Regions from separate parts of the Streptomyces sp. NPDC050743 genome, predicted to be linked through region 1. Evidence: riboswitches for the same ligand, from Rfam matches in the RefSeq annotation. Region 1 holds a riboswitch; each other region holds the start of a gene.

Region 1 (4,379 bases):
CGGCGTCCGAGCCGGCTTCGCCGGTTCGGACGCCGTCTCGTTTCCGGGCCCGTGCCGCCGTCCGGCTTCCGCACCGCGTACGCCGTCGCGGCGACCCCGCCGGCCCCGGCCGCCCACCGGTCTCAGCCCACGTTGAGCTCGGCCAGCGGGAGGGTGTGGCGGGTCTGGAGGACCTTCGCGCGCAGGTAGCGGACGTTGTGGGCCGTGGTGAAGACGCCGGTCGGCACCCGGTCCCGGACGACAGTGCCCAGCGCGCCCAACTGTTCGGCCTTGTCGGGGTTGTTGGACAGCAGGTCCAGCTCCCCGATGCCGAGGGCGGCGAGCATCTGCGCGGCGGCCGTGTAGTCGCGGGCGTCCTCCGGCAGGCCGAGCGCGGCGTTCGCCTCGTAGGTGTCGAGGCCCTGGTCCTGGAGGGCGTACGCGTCGAGCTTGTTGTAGAGACCGATGCCGCGGCCCTCCTGGCGGAGGTAGAGCAGCACGCCGCCGCGGTCGGCGATGCGCTCGACCGCCTCGCGCAGCTGGGGTCCGCAGTCGCAGCGGGCCGAGCCGAAGACGTCGCCGGTCAGGCACTCGGAGTGCAGGCGCACCAGGGGGACGGTGCCGGGGGCGGGGTCGCCGAGGACGACGGCGACGTGCTCCTGGCCGTCGGCCAGGCCGTGGAAGGTGACGAGTTCGGCGTCGACGCTGTAGCCGTCCTGGAAGCGCAGCGGTACCCGGACGCGGGCGCGCGGCGTGGCGGCGGGGGTGTCGGGCATGCGGGTCCCTCCGGAGGCTGATGCTTCAGATTTGAAGCAGCGATACAGAGGGGACCCTACTGCATGCTTCAAAGTTAAAGCAATCAATTACCGGAGGAAGAACACGACGAACGGCGCCGCCAGGGCACGTCCTCCGCCCCGGACTCGGCACCCTCGCCCTGCAGCCCGCGCGCGATCCCCGTGCAGATCTCCTCCAACTGCCCCACCTGCTCCGGCGTGAGCCGGTCGAACAGGGAGGCGCGCACGGTCTCGACGTGCCCCGGTGCCGTACGCTCCAGGACGGCCATCCCCTCGTCCGTCAGCACGGCGATGCTGCTGCGCTTGTCCCAGCGGCAGTCCTCCCGGCGCACCAGCCCGTCCCGCTCGAGGCGGGTCACCGCGTACGTCAGCCTGCTGCGCGTGATCTTCAGCGTTTCGGCGAGGTCGGTCATCCGCAGCCGCCGGTCGGGCGCGTCGGACAGGTTCGCCAGCACGGAGTAGAACAGGTGCGGCATGCCGGCGTCCTGCTGGAGCTGTCGGTCGATCGCGTCCTCCAGGAGGTGCGTCGCGGCGAGATACGCGCGCCAGGCGCGCTGCTCCTCGGGGCTGAGCCAGCGGGTCGTCATGCCGCCAGTGTAAGTTTGTTTCAAACTTGAACCAAGCCTCGCCTCGCAGGGAGACCGCGCCGATGTCGTACCCGTACGTGCTGCTGTCCGCCGCCGTCTCCCTCGACGGCTACCTGGACGACACCGGCCCCGACCGGCTCCTGCTGTCCAGCCCGGCCGACTTCGACCGGGTGGACGCGGTACGGGCCTCCGTCGACGCGATCCTGATCGGCGCCGGCACGATCCGCGCCGACAACCCGCGGTTGCTGGTCAACTCCGCCGAGCGCCGCGCGGCCCGGGTCCGGGCGGGCCGGCCGGAGTACCCGCTGAAGGTGACCGTCAGCGCCACCGGCGACCTCGACCCCGACGCCAACTTCTGGCACACCGGCGGCGACAAGCTCGTCTACACGACCGACCGGGGCGCCGAGCGGGCCGCCCACCGCCTCGGCAGCGCCGCCGACATCGTCCCGCTCGGCCCCGGCCTCGACTGGCGGGCCCTGCTGTCCCACCTGCACGACGTGCGCGGGGTCGGACGGCTGATGGTCGAGGGCGGCGGCACCGTCCACACCCAGCTGCTGCAGCTGGGCCTCGCCGACGAGCTCCAGCTGGTCCTCGCCCCGCTCTTCGTCGGCGACCCCGCCGCACCCCGCCTGTTCGGCCCCGGCGGCTACCAGGCCGGCCGGCTGCGTCTGACCGAGACCCGCCGGATCGAGGACGTCGTCCTCATGCGCTACGAGCCCACCGCGCCCGGCGCCGGTCCCCTCGCCACCGCCGCCGACCGGCACTGGCTGCGGACGGCCTGTGACCTCGCCGCGCTGTGTCCGCCCTCGGAGACGGCGTTCAGCGTCGGCGCGGTGGTGGTTGCCGCCGACGGTACGGAGCTGGCTCGCGGCCACTCCCGGGAGGGGGATGATCCCGTGGTCCACGCGGAGGAGGCCGCGCTCGCGAAGATCGACCCGGCGGATCCGCGACTGGCTGCCGCCACGGTGTACAGCAGCCTGGAGCCCTGTGCGCGGCGTGCCTCGCGGCCCGCGCCCTGCGCCGAGCTGATCCTTCGGGCGGGGGTGCGCCGGGTGGTCACCGCCTGGAGGGAGCCGGACACGTTCGTGGCGGCGGCCGACGGTACGGGGATTCTGGTCAAGGCGGGCGCCGAGGTGGTCGTCCTGCCCGAGCTGGAGGAATCCGCCAAGGCGCCGAACGGGCATCTGCTCGGCTGAGGCGCCCGTGCACACACTCAGGGCCCGGAATCCATGGGATTCCGGGCCCTGAGTTTTCAGTAGCGGGGACAGGATTTGAACCTGCGACCTCTGGGTTATGAGCCCAGCGAGCTACCGAGCTGCTCCACCCCGCGTCGTTGTGTCTCTACTGTACACCACGCGGTCATCCGATCGGCGGCACACCGGTCGCCCCTCCGCGACATCCGTGATCACCTTCACCGATAGTGACCGTACGACAGCCCTCCGCATAACATCTGAGTCACCATCAAAAACGCGGACACTCATGAGCGGGGGCCAACTCGCCCGGTTTGCAGTGTTCCTGGCGGGTAAGTCCACCGTCGAAAACGTTAACGATCAAGCCGAACGGCTTGGAAAGTGGCTGCCGGGTCTATTAACGTTCGATAACGCAGCGCGGTCGTCCCAGCCGTCACAAGAGGCGGCTCCGTGCGCACGCGTCGAATCCCGCAAGGGAACCGGGGAACCACCATCTTGGGGTGAATCGCGCGGATACCAGCCGGTATACGCGCGTAGGAGACCTTCCTGCTCCGAACCCGTCAGCTAACCCGGTAGGCGGAGGAAGGAAAGGAGTACGCCCGAGTGGCGTCCAACCGGCCCGCCCCAGAAGCCCCGTTCGTGCCCGCGCAAGCCCAGCCGGAGACCTTCGGCTACGGCGCCTACCGCGCCGAGGAGGGGCCCTGGGAGGAGTGGAACCCCACCGAGGACTCCGTCACCCCGGTCCGTGGCCGGCACCGCGTCGCCAAGCAGCGCGGCGGCTTCGCACGCAGCTCCACCGTCCTCGGCGTCGGCGTGATGGCCGCGGTTGGCGCGGGCGGCATGGCCAGCGCCAACACCGGCAAGCCGCCGGTCTCCATATCCATGCCGGACCTGGACTCCGTCGAGCACATCTTCGACGGCGGCTCCTCCGACGCGCCGCAGGCCACCACCACCGGGCTCAGCCACGTGGGCGTGAGCACCGACAGCGCCGACAGCGGCAACGCCGGCGAGGCCCTGCGCAACCGGATCATGGCCCAGGCCGAGCAGCAGAAGGGCCAAGCCGACGGCAAGGCCACCGCCGCCGCGATCGCCGCCGCCGACCAGCAGGCCGCAGCCGCGGCCGCCAAGGCGGAGAAGGAGGCCGCCGCCAAGGCCGCCGCCGCCAAGGAGAAGGCGGAGGCCGACGCCAAGAAGGCCGCCGAGGCCGCGCGGCTGGCCGAGCTGGCCAAGCAGTACCAGCTGCCCGTCGTCTCGTACACGATCACCGGCACCTTCGGGCAGCCCGGCGCGATGTGGTCCTCCGGCTACCACACCGGCCTCGACTTCGCCGCCCCCACCGGCACCCTCATCAAGGCCATCCACAGCGGCACGGTCACCGAGGCCGGCTGGGCCGGTGCCTACGGCTACCGCACCGTCCTGACCCTGGACGACGGCACCGAGCTGTGGTTCTGCCACCAGTCCTCGATCAACGTCTCCGTCGGCCAGAAGGTCTCCACCGGCGAGGTCATCGGCCGAGTCGGCGCCACCGGCAACGTCACCGGCCCCCACCTCCACCTGGAGGTCCACCCGAACGGCCAGGCCACCGCCGTCGACCCGGCGCCGTGGCTGCGCGACAAGGGCCTCAACCCCTGACAGCCGTCTGTCCGGGGGACTTTGCACCGGCGGCGGAATGCGATCAGCCGTCGCCGGTGTTGATCTAGAGCATGACTTCCCTTCGCACACTCGGTTCCTCCGACCTCGAGGTCTTCCCCCTCTGTCTCGGCGGCAACGTCTTCGGCTGGACCGCCGACGAGGAGACCTCCTTCGCCGTGCTGGACGCCTACACGGCC
Region 2 (4,379 bases), on a different contig from region 1:
CGCGGGGCAGTCTGTGGAGGACGGAAGCCGGAACCGAGGCCGCGGTTTCGGCGCCACACCGGGGCGGACGAAGGTCCGCTCCGGGCACGCTTCGCGATATGGGAAACTGGTCTAGACAACCCTGAAGACTGAAGGGCAGCAACACATGGCTGAGCGCCGCGTCAACGTCGGCTGGGCCGAGGGCCTCCACGCCCGCCCCGCCTCCATCTTCGTCCGAGCCGCCACGGCCGCAGGCGTCCCGGTGACGATCGCCAAGGCTGACGGCAACCCCGTCAACGCGGCCTCCATGCTGGCCGTCCTGGGCCTGGGCGCCCAGGGCGGCGAAGAGATCGTGCTGGCCTCCGACGCCGAGGGCGCGGACGTCGCCCTGGACCGTCTGGCCAAGCTGGTCGCCGAGGGCCTCGAGGAACTGCCCGAGACGGTCTGAACGGCAGCACGCTGATACGCCGGAGCCGCGTCGCCTTTTCGGGCGGCGCGGCTCTGTGTTTCCGGGCTCATTGCGCGCACACCGGAATCAGGGCAGCGAAATACAGCGCAGCCGAATTACTCTTCTTTGTATACGGCGTCCGTGTTAATGCCGGAGGCCCGACATGTTTACGGCGTGTTGCGAAGTCCTCACACGCTCGCCGGCCCCGGAAAAACGCAGGCGGTGCACGGCCGTCGCACGCTCGGTGTGCAGCGCCGTGAGCGCCCGCGCACGCTCGCCGTCGCCGCGCGCCACCGCGTCGACGATGGCGCCGTGTTCCGCCCAGTAGTCCACCGGGCTCGGCGGCGCCTCCACCGCGTACATCCAGGCGATCTTGTGCCGCAGCTGGATGAGCATCGCGGTCAGCGAGGGGCTGCCGCAGGCCTGGGCGAGCGTCTCGTGGAACCAGCCGCCCAGCGAGCGCAGATCCTCGCTGTGTCCCCGCCTGGCCCGCTCCTGGCCCAGCCTGACCAGGCCGCGCAGCACCTTCAGATGGGCCTCGGTGCGCCGCTGGGCGGCCCGGGCGGCCCCGAGCGGCTCCATCAGCAGGCGCATCTCCAGCAGGTCGGCGGCCTCCTGCTCGGTCGGCTCGGCCACGCACGCGCCCGCGTGCCGGCGGGTCACCACGAAGCCCTCGGCCTCCAGGGTGCGCAGGGCCTCGCGGACGGGGACGCGCGAGACGCCGTAGCGGCGGGCGAGGACTTCCTCGGTCAGCCGGCCGCCGCGCTCGTAGACACCCGCGACGATGTCGTCCCGGATGGCCGTGCACACCGAGTGCGCCGGAATACGCATGACCGACCTCCGCCTTAATCCCCGTGAAACGTCGACGATGGACGCGTGTTCCGTGACTCTATTCCAATGAGCCGGAATTTCCGACGGCGGGTCGGAATCCATGGATATTTTTTGGTCAGCGGGCCGGGGCGCGGCCGTGAAAGAACGACGAAAGCCCCGGCTCGGTGAGCCGGGGCTTCGCATGCCGCGCGAGGGGGCGTCAGACGTTCACGCCGTGCTTGCGGAGGTAGGCGACGGGGTCGACGTCCGAGCCGTAGTCGGGGGTCGTACGGGCCTCGAAGTGCAGGTGCGGGCCGGTGGTGTTGCCGGTCGCGCCGGACAGGCCGATCTGCAGGCCCGGGGTGACCCGCTGGCCCACCGAGACGCCGATGGACGACAGGTGGCCGTACTGGGTGTACATGCCGTCGGCCATCCTGATCACGATCTGGTTGCCGTACGCGCCGCCCCAGCCGGTGGAGACGACGGTGCCGGCGCCGACCGCGTGCACGGGGGTGCCGCTCGCCGCGTGGAAGTCGATGCCGGTGTGCGAGCCAGAGGACCACAGGGAGCTGCTGGCCCGGTAGCCGGTGGAGACGTAGGAGTTCGCGATCGGGGCGACGAAGGTGTTCATCAGGCGCTTGCGCTCGGCCTCCCGGGCGGCGCGGGCCCTGGCCTCGCGCTCCTCCTTCGCCTTCTTGGCGGCGGCCTCCTCGGCCGCCTTCTGCTCGGCGGCCTGCCGCTGCGCGGTGGCCTGCGCGTCGATGTGCTCGGCCACGTCGTCGCTCAGGGTGAGGACCGGTGTGAGGCCGGTCTGCTCCACGGTGTTCTCGGCGGCGAGTGCCGGGGAGGCGGCGAGGGTGCCGATGACACCGGTGGTGGTGAGGGCCGCGATGCCCGCCGCCTGAGCGGTGGTGCGCTTGACCCGGCCGGGCTTGCGGTGCTTCCCGGTGGCGCACATGAACGCCATGGAGTGGCTGGTCCTTTCCTTCCCTCTCGCCTACCGGGTTAGCTGACGGGTTCGGAGCAGGAAGGTCTCCTACGGGCCCCTCGCGACTCGCGCGGGCGCCCGATTCACCCCAGGGACTGCGTGGGTCCCCGGCTCCCCTGGCTCGCGCCGTACGGGGACTCGGCGATGACTGTCCGGTGCCGCGGGTGCGGCGCACTGCCTACCGACGAACAGCCTGGGCGACGCTACGTAAGCCTGCTTTCGAACCCCAAACCGATCCGGGCTTTTGTAGCGCATCCCACAGGGCAGACAGGCAACCTCCGCCTCAAATCGGGCATCTGGGGTAGGGCTGGGAAACGGCAGGGGCCCTGACGGTCCGTAGACCGTCAGGGCCCCACGCGCGCGTGCGGCCTCCCGGGCGCACCCGGCCGCTGCGACGGCGCGCTCTACTCGGCCGCCACCACGGTCACTTCACCGATGCCGAGCGCCTCCACCGGCGCCTTGATCTGGGAGGCGTCACCGACGAGGACGGTCACCAGGCGGTCCACCGGGAAGGCGTTCACGACGGCCGCCGTGGCCTCCACCGTGCCCGTCGCGGCCAGCTGCTGATACAGCGTCGCCTGGAAGTCGTCGGGCAGGTGCTGCTCGACCTGGTCGGCCAGCGTGCTCGCCACGGCCGCCGCGGTCTCGTACTTCAGCGGCGCCACCCCGACGAGGTTCTGCACGGCCACGTCCCGCTCGGCGTCGGTCAGGCCGTCCGCCGCGAGGGTGCGCAGCACCTTCCACAGGTCCTCCAGCGCCGGACCGGTGTTGGGGGTGTCCACGGAACCGCTGATGGCGAGCATCGACGCGCCCGTGCCGTCCGGCGCGGACCTGAGGACCTGGCCGAACGCGCGCACACCGTAGGTGTAGCCCTTCTCCTCGCGCAGGACCCGGTCCAGGCGGGAGGTGAGCGTGCCGCCGAGGCAGTAGGTGCCGAGCACCTGGGCGGGCCACACGCGGTCGTGCCGGTCGGGGCCGACGCGGCCGATGAGCAGCTGCGTCTGCACGGCGCCGGGCCGGTCCACGATGACCACGCGCCCGGTGTCGTCGGCGGTCACCGGCGGCACGGGCCGCGGCTCGCCCGCGGTGCCGGTCCAGGCGCCCAGCGTGTCGCCGAGCAGCGCGTCCAGGTCGACGCCGGTGAGGTCGCCGACCACGACCGCGGTGGCCGTGGCGGGGCGTACATGCCGGCCGTAGAAGGCGCGTACGGCGTCGGCGTCGATCTTCTCGACCGTCTCCTCGGTGCCCTGGCGGGGGCGCGACATGCGCGAGACCAGCGGGAACAGCTCCTTGGAGAGCTCCTTGGCGGCCCGGCGGGAAGGGTTGGCCAGCTCGTGCGGGATCTCGTCCAGGCGGTTGCGGACCAGCCGCTCCACCTCGCTGTCGGCGAAGGCGGGCGCGCGCAGCGCGTCGGCGAGCAGGCCGAGGCCCTTGGCCAGGCGGGAGGCCGGGACCTCCAGGCTGAGCCGCACGCCGGGGTGGTCGGCGTGCGAGTCCAGTGTGGCGCCCGCGCGCTCCAGCTCGGCTGCGAACTCCTCGGCGGAGTGCTTGTCGGTGCCCTCGGAGAAGGCCCGCGCCATGATCGTGGCGACGCCGTCCAGGCCGGCCGGCTCGGCGTCCAGGGGCGCGTCCAGCAGCACCTCGACGGCGACGACCTGCTGGCCGGGGCGGTGGCAGCGCAGCACCGTCAGACCGTTGTCGAGCGCGGTGCGCTCGGGGGCCGGGAACGCCCAGGGCCTGGCTTCGCCGGCCTGCGGCTGGGGATGGAAGTCCATGGTGGCGAGCTCGGTCACTTGGCCGTCTCCTCGTTCTCGTTGTGGTCGGCGCCCGCCTCTACGGTGGCCTCCTGCTCCGGGTCCTCGGGGACGTCGGCGTCCGGTGCCTGCTCCGGGGACTTCGGCTCGTAGACCAGGACCGCGCGGTTGTCGGGGCGCAGGCGGCCCTTGGCGACCTCCTGGACCTCCTCCGCGGTCACCTCGAGGACGCGCTTGACGGCGGTGAGGGCGAGCTGCGGGTCGCCGAACAGGACGGCGTAGCGGCACAGTTCGTCGGCGCGGCCGGCGACCGTGCCCAGCCGGTCCAGCCACTCGCGCTCCAGCTGGGCCTGGGCCCGCTCCATCTCCTCGGGCGTGGGGCCCTCCTCGGCGAACCGGG
Region 3 (4,379 bases), on a different contig from region 1:
TCGCGCACGGCGAGCAGTCCGGCCCCGGGGCCGGAGCGCGGCCGGGCCGTCTCCACGCAGTTGTTGGCTCCCGTGCTGTAGCTGCTGCGCAGCCAGCGCACGTCGTGCAGGTCGGTACTGGCAGGGACGTTCCGAGGCAGGGCTGACATGGTGCCTCCTTACGCGCCGTCACCTATCCCGGCGATGTAGTCCAACGTGTCCTCGGGTGAAAGGGCGTGCATCCGAAGGGTGTCGAAGGCCTCCGCGTAGGCCATGAGGTCTTCTTTCCGCTCCAGGTAGAGGCTACTCGTCAACTGGTCTAGAACAACGACGTCCAGATCAGAAGTGTTCGTAAATGAGAAAATAACGAAAGCTCCGGTGAGGCCGACATGAGCTCCGGCGCCGAACGGCAATATCTGGAGCCGGACTTGGGGCAGGCGGGCCGCCTCCATCAGCCGCTCCAGCTGCCGGGCCATCACCTCGGGGCCGCCGACCTCGCGCCGCAGCACCGACTCGTCCAGCACCGCGCTCAGCTTCAGCGGCGGGTCGGCGCGGAGCACGTCCTGCCTGGCCAGCCGCACCTCCACCAGCGCGTCCAGGCCTTCCTCGTCCAGGTCCGCCACCACCGCCCGGGTCACCGCGCGGGCGTACTCGGGCGTCTGCAGCAGGCCGGGTACGACCGTGGTCTCCAGGGTGCGCATCGTGCTGGCCTGTGACTCCAGGCTGATGAAGTCCCGGTACGTGGGAGGCAGCACCCCGCGGTAGGCGTGCCACCAGCGGTGCCGGTCGCTCGTGTCCTCGGAGCCCGCGAGTATCATCAGCAACTCGCGCAGTTGCCCGTCCCGCACCTCGTAGGCGTCGAGAAGTAACCGCACATCGGCTGGTTTCACGCCGCTGGCACCGGTCTCGATGCGGCTGACCTTCGACTGGTGCCAGCCGACCAGCCGGGCTGCCTCACCGCTCGTGAGCCCAGCACCGGTACGCAGCGTGCGCAGTTCGGCGCCCAGTTTGCGGCGGCGCACTGCCGGCCCGTTCTGCATGGGCTCCTCCTTACTCCTTCCGAGCCGCCCCAAAACGGTCTCGCGTCGTAGAGTTCACCGCTTCGGGCGACAGATATATGCATATCTTGGTGGATCGCTCCCCGTGACCGGCCCCGTGATGGCAGGCTGACGAGCAAGCACCAGTCCGGGACCGTACTCGAACCATCCGGCTCCGTGTCGGACCGCGGTCCCGTGGGAAAGGGACGACGTCGCCATGGCAGACCATCTGGAAGCATCCGTCACTCTGCCGAGCGATCCCGCCTCGGTCTCCGCGGCCCGCACGTATGTCGTGGGCACGCTCGCGGAGTGGGGCCTGCCGTCCGACACCGACGTGGCCGACACCGTGCGGCTCATCGTCTCCGAACTCGCCACCAACGCCGTACAGCACACCTTCGGTCAGTCACCCACCTTCACGGTTGACATCGTCCTGGACCGCGACGAACACCTCCGCATCGGCGTCACGGACAGTCACCCACGCTTTCCGAAGAGACTGCCCGCCGCCGTCCAGCAGGACAACGGCCGCGGCATGGTCATCATCCGCTGGCTCACCGCGGAGTGCGGCGGCAAACTCCGCGTCCGTCCCACCCGCGAGGGCGGCAAGACGGTCTCCATCGAACTCCCCTGGATCGTCCCGGCGGAACCGGTCCCGGCGGGGGGCCAACAGGAACCGTAGCCCTCCGGGGTGGGGCTGGTGGGACGACTTCTCTCCGGGGCACTACTCCTCGGGGCCGTAGGCGACCGATCGGGGCGTTGGGTGCGGGGGATGAGCGCTCGCCGGCAAGGGGCGCGCGTACGGGGCGACGGGCGGGGAGATCGGGTACGGGGATGAACGTGGGGGACGTCGGGCACCCGGTGACGAGGGGCTCGGGGACGTCGGTGCGGGCGCGAGTGGCCGGTGAGTGAGGGGCCGAGGCCGACGGGCTGGGAGGTGGTGGCCGTGTGCGTTCTCCGGTGCGGGGCCGGGATGTCTGCCTGGGCGGGGCTCGGGCTTCTGTGATCGCACGGCCCGGACGGCCTGGGCGGCCGGTGTGGTTCCGTCCGCTTCGGGCGCCGGACGTCGCGGCCCCATCTGCGGCGTGTCGGGACTTGGACGAAAAGACCGGGCCGCCGGGCCACCGCGCGGCAGGCGACGGGAAAGGCGCCGCCATCGGAGCCGCTCGTCGGCACCCGGCAGGTCTGTCCGCGCGCCCGGCGCGGCGTGTCGTGGCCTAGACGAGGTTGGGGAGCGCTTCAGCCGTCGAGGGCCGCACCGGTCCGGCGCAGGCTCCTCGCAGCGCCGCCCGATGCCGCGCCCTACACCGACCCCGGGCCGCCCGTGGGCTCCAGGCGGGCACCGGGGTGGCGCTGAGGGCGCTCGGGGCGGCCCCGCTGCTGGAGCCGCTCCGCTCTGACAGGGGGTCAGCCGACCTGCCGTGACAGGCCCCGAATCGGTCAGCCGACCCCGCCGCGCAGGACCGGGTCAGTTGACCCGGCCGTACCAGACGCTCCTCGTCCAGATCTTCTGGAGCCGCACCACGTCCCCGGTCCTCGGCGCGTGCCAGATCTTCCCGTGCCCGGCGTAGATGCCGACGTGGTAGACGTAGGAGCCATAGTGGAAGAACACCAGGTCACCGGCCCGGCGACGGCCGGCGGAGATGTGGTGCGTCCTGTTGTACTGCGCAGCGGCGGTACGTGGCAGGATCTTGCCCGCCTTCTTGAACGAGTAGAGGGTCAGCCCCGAGCAGTCGAAACTGCGCGGCCCGGTGGCCCCCCACCGGTACGGCGCGCCCTTCTTGGCGGCCGCGACCTTCAGTGCCTTTGTGGCGAGCGTTGCGGCCGAGGCATCGGGGGCGAGGCCGGGGACCACGATCGAGCCGCCCACGGCGGCGAGGGTGAGGGCCGAGGCCGTACCGGCCCGGGCCATGAGCGACGGGACACGATTGAGCGCAGTCATGCGCAACCCTTCGTCAGCCGCCTGTGAAGGATGACCTGTCGGATTCGGGCTGGCGAAGGTGCCCGGCCGCGTTGCCGCGGCTTCACCCCAAGGGCTGCGCGGAACCTCAGGCCGTCTGCGACGAGCAGACGAACATCCGTTCCCGCGACCCGTCTTGCCTGGGTCCTCCACTCCTGCCGATCCACTCCTGTCGACCGGTCATCCGGGCGGCGGCAGGACTCGGCGTCCGCCCGGACCGCCCCGCCGCGGCGGCGGGGGCTTGTCGTCGGACGGGATCTTCGCCCACACCGATGCGAAAATCCCAATGCATTCGGGGATTTGTGGTGTTACTCACCACTCACCCGTTCGGGTGGAGCGGGTGCTGTTCGAGGCATCGTCACATTCCGTGCGTAGCCCCGGACCTGGGGCGACGCGCTCTCCGGCGAACGACGCGCCGGTCTGGAGCGCAAGTCGGAAGGCCCGCAGAACGACCCGGATATACACCGGACAGCGGTACGCCATTCGGGCCGTTTTAAGTCCCGCCCGAGCGGTAGCGGTCGACGACCGGGCCCCGGCCGGCTCGTCCGGCGTGCGGATCAGCCGACGCCGTCGGGCGGGAGCGCGACGCGCGCGGTACGGCGTTCACCGTCCAGGACCCGCAAGGCCCGTGCCAGCGTGTGCCCGTGCAGCTCCGTCTCGCCTCGCTGGTGCATCAACGCGAGGGCGTCCCGCAGCTCTGCGGCCTTGCGCACCAGGGCCTGGGCGGCACGCAGCCCGCGATAGGTGTCCCCGCCGTGGGCGGGGTTGGCGCGGCCCAGCAGGTCGGCGGCCTCCAGGTAACGGTCGATCAGGTCGCCCTCGGCATGCGTCAGTGCGGGCAGCGGCGGCAGGTCCGGCAGCATCGGCGGCTCACCTCGCGTCCGGTGCGCCGGGGGTGCTCCGCCTGCTGGGCACGACGGCGTCCACCAGGCCGTAGGCGACCGCCCCAGGAGCGTCCAGGACCAAGTCCCGCTCCAGGTCGCGGCGCACCCGTTCGGCCGTGCGCCCGGTGTGCCGTACCAGCATCTCCTCCGTCAGCGCGCGGACCCGGGCCAACTCCTCGGCCTGGATGAGCAGATCGCTGGGCTGGCCCTCCACCGGCTCGGCGAGCTGGGGCTGGGAGAGGACCACGCGTGCGCCGGGGAGGGTGAACCGCTTGCCCGGCGTGCCGGCCGCGAGCAGCAGGGCGGCGTGCGAGGCGGCCTGGCCCAGGCAGTAGGTCGCCACGTCGCAACTGACGTAGCGCATCGTGTCGTAGACCGCCGTCAGCGCGCTGAACGAGCCGCCGGGGGAGTTGACGTACAGCGTGATGTCCCGCTCCGGGGCCGCGTGTTCGAGATACATGAACTGCGCCATCACGTCGTTCGCGGCCGCGTCGTCCAGCGCGGTCCCGAGGAAGACGATCCGGT
Region 4 (4,379 bases), on a different contig from region 1:
CCTCGCGCACCTCGGCTGCACGGGGCTCGCGGTGTGCGGGCAGGGCGCACAGGTCTACGACGCCGGGACCGGCCGCCTGCTGTGGTCGGTCCGGCTGGACCGGGAGCTGGCCGAGACCGCGCTCGGCAAGATCGAGGCCGAGGTGGGGCAGGTGCACGCGGCCGTGGACCAGGACGGGGTCGACGGGCGCACGCTCATCGAGCCCGGCTACCGGATGCCGCACCCGACCCTGCCCGTGGTGCGGGTCGACCGGCGCGACGATCTGTGGTGCGCGCCCATCAGCAAGGTGCTGCTGCGCCATGCCGAGCTGTCCGACGACGAGTTGGCGGACACGGCGCGCGGGGTGGTGGGCGACCTGGCGACGGTCACCATGTCCGGGCCGGGGACCGTGGAGCTCCAGCCGTCGGGGGTGACCAAGGCGACCGGTCTCGCGCTGGCCGCCGAGCGGCTCGGGATCGCGGCGGAGGCGGCGCTGGCGTTCGGTGACATGCCCAACGACATCCCGATGTTCGACTGGGCGGGGCGCGGGGTCGCCATGGCCGGCGCGCATCCCGAACTGAAGGCGGTGGCCGACGAGATCACCCTGTCGAACGAGGACGACGGCGTCGCCGTCGTCCTCGAAAGACTGTTCCCGACCGACTGACCGGCACATCAGTACACGGCCGCCCCGGAAGGAGCGACGGCCGCCCGGTGTGCCCCTCCGTCAGGTGAGGGCACACCGGGCGGCCGCTGCCGTGCCGGTCGGCGGGACCGTCAGTACGCGCTGTACACGTTGTCGATCGAGCCGTACCGGGCGGCTGCGTAGTTGCAGGCCGCGGTGATGTTGGCAACCGGGTCGTAGGGGTCGAAGGAGGTGCCGGCCACGTCGTACGCCTTGAAGGTCGGGTCGATCACCTGGAGCAGCCCCTTGGACGGGATGCCCTTGGCCGCGTTGGAGTCCCAGAGGTTGATGGCCTTCGGGTTGCCGGAGTACTCCCGGATGATGTTGCGGTAGATGCCGTGGTAAGTGCCCGGAATGCCCTTCTGGGCCATGATCGCGAGAGACTCGCGGATCCAGCCGTCGAGGTTGTTCGGGTACGCGGTGGCGGTGGAGGCAGCCTTGGAGGTCGTGCCGGTGGCCGCGGAGGCGCTGGTGGCGCCGATGAGCGAGAGGGTGAGGACGGCGGCGCCGGTGCCGGCGACCGTGAGGGCGCGGACCAGGCGGTTGTTGCGCGGGCGGCGGTGCTTGGCGGCAGCAGACATGGGAAAGTCCTCTCCGTCGCCTGCGAGGTGAGCTGTCGGGTTCGGGCGGGGAGGTGCCCGGCCGCGCCTTCCCGAGAAGGCATGGCTTCACCCCGAGCCGTTCCGGTGCGACGTGTGCCGACCGGCCCGGCGACTTACCTGGGTCCCCCGCTCCTGCCGTACGAATGAGTTCGTCGATGGGTCACGCGGGCGGCGGCAGGACTCAGCGTCCGCCCGACGGCCCGGAACGTATGCGAGAGCACATGTCGGGAACAAGAAGCGGATGCACACTACGTACTATTTGACCTTGATCTGTGGCATATAGGGTACTTGATCCTTTGCAGTTGCCAACCCTCAACTCGCCGACGCGGCAAGGGTGGAGGTGGCCTGACGGGCTCCTGGGGGCCGCAGGTCCAGCGTGACCCAATTCACGAAATAACAAAGTATTTCAAATCGGACATGAGGGGTTCGGGTGGATCGGGTGGGTGATGGAACCCGTGGCGGAGCCTGTCGCGGAACCCGTGACGAGCCGTCTGTCGTTGTCTTGGGCGTAGGCATTACTCCGCTCGCCCCCTCGGCTCGCGACAAAGCGTTCGGGTTCCTGTTAAGTCGATAAATGTCCGCTCTTATCACTTGATCAAAAACATACCGGTCGTGATCCGATACCACCCAGGCTGGACCGGTGGGCGCTATCGGTGATCGAAACAGGACCGGATACGCTGAGTTGAGTGATGGCAGCGACCTATCGACAAACCGTGTAATCGCCAGCAGACACCAGCAGACAGGAGACCCCTCGTGACCGTCGTCGGGCCGTTCGGGCTGAGCGTGCGGGACCAGGCTCTGGAAGCCGATGTCCAGGCCGGATTGGCGGCTGTCGAGGAAGGCTTGCTCGAGGCCACCAAGAGCGAGGTCCCGTTCATCACGGAGGCCGCGCAGCACCTCGTACGAGCCGGCGGGAAGCGGTTCAGGCCGCTGCTCGTGATGCTCGCGGCCCAGTTCGGCGACCCCTACGCGCCGGGCGTCGTGCCCTCGGCCGTGGTCGTGGAGCTGACCCACCTGGCCACGCTGTACCACGACGACGTCATGGACGAGGCGGCCGTACGGCGCGGCGTGGACAGCGCCAACACCCGCTGGGGCAACTCGGTCGCGGTCCTCACCGGCGACTTCCTCTTCGCCCGCGCCTCCCAGATCCTCGCCGACCTCGGCCCCGAGGCGGTCCGGGTGCAGGCCCTGGCCTTCGAGCGGCTGGTCACGGGTCAGATCCTGGAGACCGCCGGCCCCTCCGACGGCCGCGACCCGGTCGAGCACTACCTGGACGTGCTCGGCGGCAAGACGGGCTCGCTGGTGGCGGTGTCGTGCCGGTTCGGCGCGATGATGTCCGGCGCCGACGAGACGGTCGTCGACGTGCTCACCCAGTACGGCGAGCGGCTCGGGGTCGCCTTCCAGCTCGCCGACGACGTCCTGGACATCGCCTCCGACTCGCACGAGTCCGGCAAGACCCCGGGCACCGACCTGCGCGAGGGCATCCCGACGCTGCCCGTGCTCCGGCTGCGCGAGCGCGCCGCCCGCCTCGGCCTGGCCGAGGACATTGCGCTGTGCGAGCTGCTCGACTCCGACCTCAGCGACGACGCCCGGCACGCCGAGGCGCTGGCCGCGCTGCGCGGCCACCCCGCGCTGGAGCAGGCCCGCCGGGACACCATCCGGTACGCGGAGGAGGCCCGCGCCGCGCTGGCGCCGCTGCGGGAGTGCGACGCCAAGGCCGCGCTGATGCAGCTGTGCGACGCGGTGGTCCACCGCGCCGGCTGACCCGGCCGCCTGCCCCACCACGCCCCGCCCAGCCTCCGGCGGCCACCATGGCACGCTTACGGCTGTCCGCCGCGCCGGTTGCACGTCTTCGGCCGTACGTCGCGCCATGCTGCCGACGCCGTGTGCCTCGCCGCGTTCGGGCCGTGCGACCCGGCGCGGCTCCGGCCGTCTGTCGCGCCGTGCTTGAGCTGTACGTGGCGGCAGGCTTCCGTCTGTCCGTCCATCGCGACGCGCCGCGCCGCAGCCGTACGTCACGCCGCGCTTCGGGGTCGCCCGCCACGCCGCGCTACAGCCGAGCGACCCGGCACGGGCTCGTGCGACCCGTACGCCCGCGCGTCCGTACACCCCTCGCGCCCCCGTACCGCCCCCTCCGCTCCGGCGCGACCCCTACGGGTCGGCGGAGTTCCCGCCCCGGCGTGTCATACCGCAGGCGTACGCGGAGTTGGCTCCGAGGTCTGACGCTTCCTCACGGCCGATTTGGTGAGATGGAAACCACGGAAATCACCAATCCTCACCGATTCGGGTGAGAATGGCGGCTCAGGTGGACCAGCGTGAGAACAGCCGCCGCCGACGACGGAGGTAAGGCACACATGGCACCGTACGAATCCGACGACGCAGTGGACGCCGCGGGGGGCGCTGAGCGAAACGCCGGGCACCGCAGGGCGGCCCGTTACGCGGTCCCGGTCGCCGTGGTGGGGGTCGCGGCGGCCACGATCGGTCTGGTCCCGGCGCTCGCCGCCTCCGGCGACCCCGACCTGCCCAGGATCACCGCACAGCAGCTCATCGAGAAGATCGCCAAGTCGGACGTGCAGCAGCTGTCCGGCACGGTGCGGATCAACACCGACCTCGGCCTGCCCGACCTCGGCGGCCTGGAGAACAGCGTGGCCTCCGGCGCCGCCAAGGGCTCCGGCGACGGTTCCTCCGCCGACCCGCAGTCCCAGCTCACCTCGCTGGTCTCCGGCACGCACACGCTGCGCGTCGCCGCCGACGGCCCGGAGAGGCAGAAGCTGTCGCTGCTGGAGAGCGGCTCCGAGTACAACCTCATCCACAACGGCAAGAACGTCTGGGGCTACGACAGCAAGACCAACGAGGTGTACCACGGCACCTCGGCCGACTCCGGCAAGGAGCACAACGCCGAGCCTCCGGCCACGCCGAAGGACTTCGCCGACCAAGCGCTGAAGTCGGTGGACGGCACCACGTCCGTCACCGTCGACGGCACCGAGCGGGTCGCCGGCCGCGACGCCTACAAGCTGCTGATCAAGCCCAGGCAGTCCGGCACCACGGTCGGCGCCATCAGCATCGCCGTCGACGCGAAGACGGGCATGCCGCTGAAGTTCACGCTGACGCCGAAG

What was found. A riboswitch is a leader RNA that binds a small molecule or an ion and turns the genes downstream of it on or off. The one in region 1 is predicted to bind cyclic di-AMP.
Region 2: it holds a riboswitch for cyclic di-AMP, as region 1 does, so the genes downstream of both, ACIBJF_RS13815 (M23 family metallopeptidase) here and ACIBJF_RS08960 (M23 family metallopeptidase) in region 1, are expected to answer to the same signal.
Region 3: it holds a riboswitch for cyclic di-AMP, as region 1 does, so the genes downstream of both, ACIBJF_RS35215 (C40 family peptidase) here and ACIBJF_RS08960 (M23 family metallopeptidase) in region 1, are expected to answer to the same signal.
Region 4: it holds a riboswitch for cyclic di-AMP, as region 1 does, so the genes downstream of both, ACIBJF_RS19470 (transglycosylase SLT domain-containing protein) here and ACIBJF_RS08960 (M23 family metallopeptidase) in region 1, are expected to answer to the same signal.

The regions. Positions count from the first base shown of each region.
Region 1 is NZ_JBITGJ010000005.1:315,461-319,839, forward strand. Features, by position in the region: gene ribA (GTP cyclohydrolase II) at 123-755, opposite strand; gene ACIBJF_RS08945 (MarR family winged helix-turn-helix transcriptional regulator) at 839-1,360, opposite strand; gene ACIBJF_RS08950 (dihydrofolate reductase family protein) at 1,423-2,556, shown strand; tRNA gene ACIBJF_RS08955 (tRNA-Met) at 2,617-2,690, opposite strand; cyclic di-AMP (ydaO/yuaA leader) riboswitch at 3,000-3,146, shown strand; gene ACIBJF_RS08960 (M23 family metallopeptidase) at 3,154-4,182, shown strand; gene ACIBJF_RS08965 (aldo/keto reductase) at 4,254-4,379, shown strand, end outside.
Region 2 is NZ_JBITGJ010000010.1:124,443-128,821, reverse strand. Features, by position in the region: gene ACIBJF_RS13825 (HPr family phosphocarrier protein) at 146-427, shown strand; gene ACIBJF_RS13820 (GntR family transcriptional regulator) at 572-1,258, opposite strand; gene ACIBJF_RS13815 (M23 family metallopeptidase) at 1,458-2,204, opposite strand; cyclic di-AMP (ydaO/yuaA leader) riboswitch at 2,217-2,379, opposite strand; gene ACIBJF_RS13810 (M16 family metallopeptidase) at 2,630-4,018, opposite strand; gene ACIBJF_RS13805 (M16 family metallopeptidase) at 4,015-4,379, opposite strand, start outside.
Region 3 is NZ_JBITGJ010000054.1:15,791-20,169, forward strand. Features, by position in the region: gene ACIBJF_RS35200 (DUF397 domain-containing protein) at 1-149, opposite strand, end outside; gene ACIBJF_RS35205 (helix-turn-helix domain-containing protein) at 159-1,019, opposite strand; gene ACIBJF_RS35210 (ATP-binding protein) at 1,234-1,692, shown strand; gene ACIBJF_RS35215 (C40 family peptidase) at 2,479-2,952, opposite strand; cyclic di-AMP (ydaO/yuaA leader) riboswitch at 2,956-3,177, opposite strand; gene ACIBJF_RS35220 (hypothetical protein) at 3,528-3,833, opposite strand; gene ACIBJF_RS35225 (ATP-dependent Clp protease proteolytic subunit) at 3,841-4,379, opposite strand, start outside.
Region 4 is NZ_JBITGJ010000018.1:29,317-33,695, reverse strand. Features, by position in the region: gene ACIBJF_RS19475 (HAD family hydrolase) at 1-643, shown strand, start outside; gene ACIBJF_RS19470 (transglycosylase SLT domain-containing protein) at 754-1,242, opposite strand; cyclic di-AMP (ydaO/yuaA leader) riboswitch at 1,247-1,428, opposite strand; gene ACIBJF_RS19465 (polyprenyl synthetase family protein) at 2,017-3,027, shown strand; gene ACIBJF_RS19460 (outer membrane lipoprotein carrier protein LolA) at 3,618-4,379, shown strand, end outside.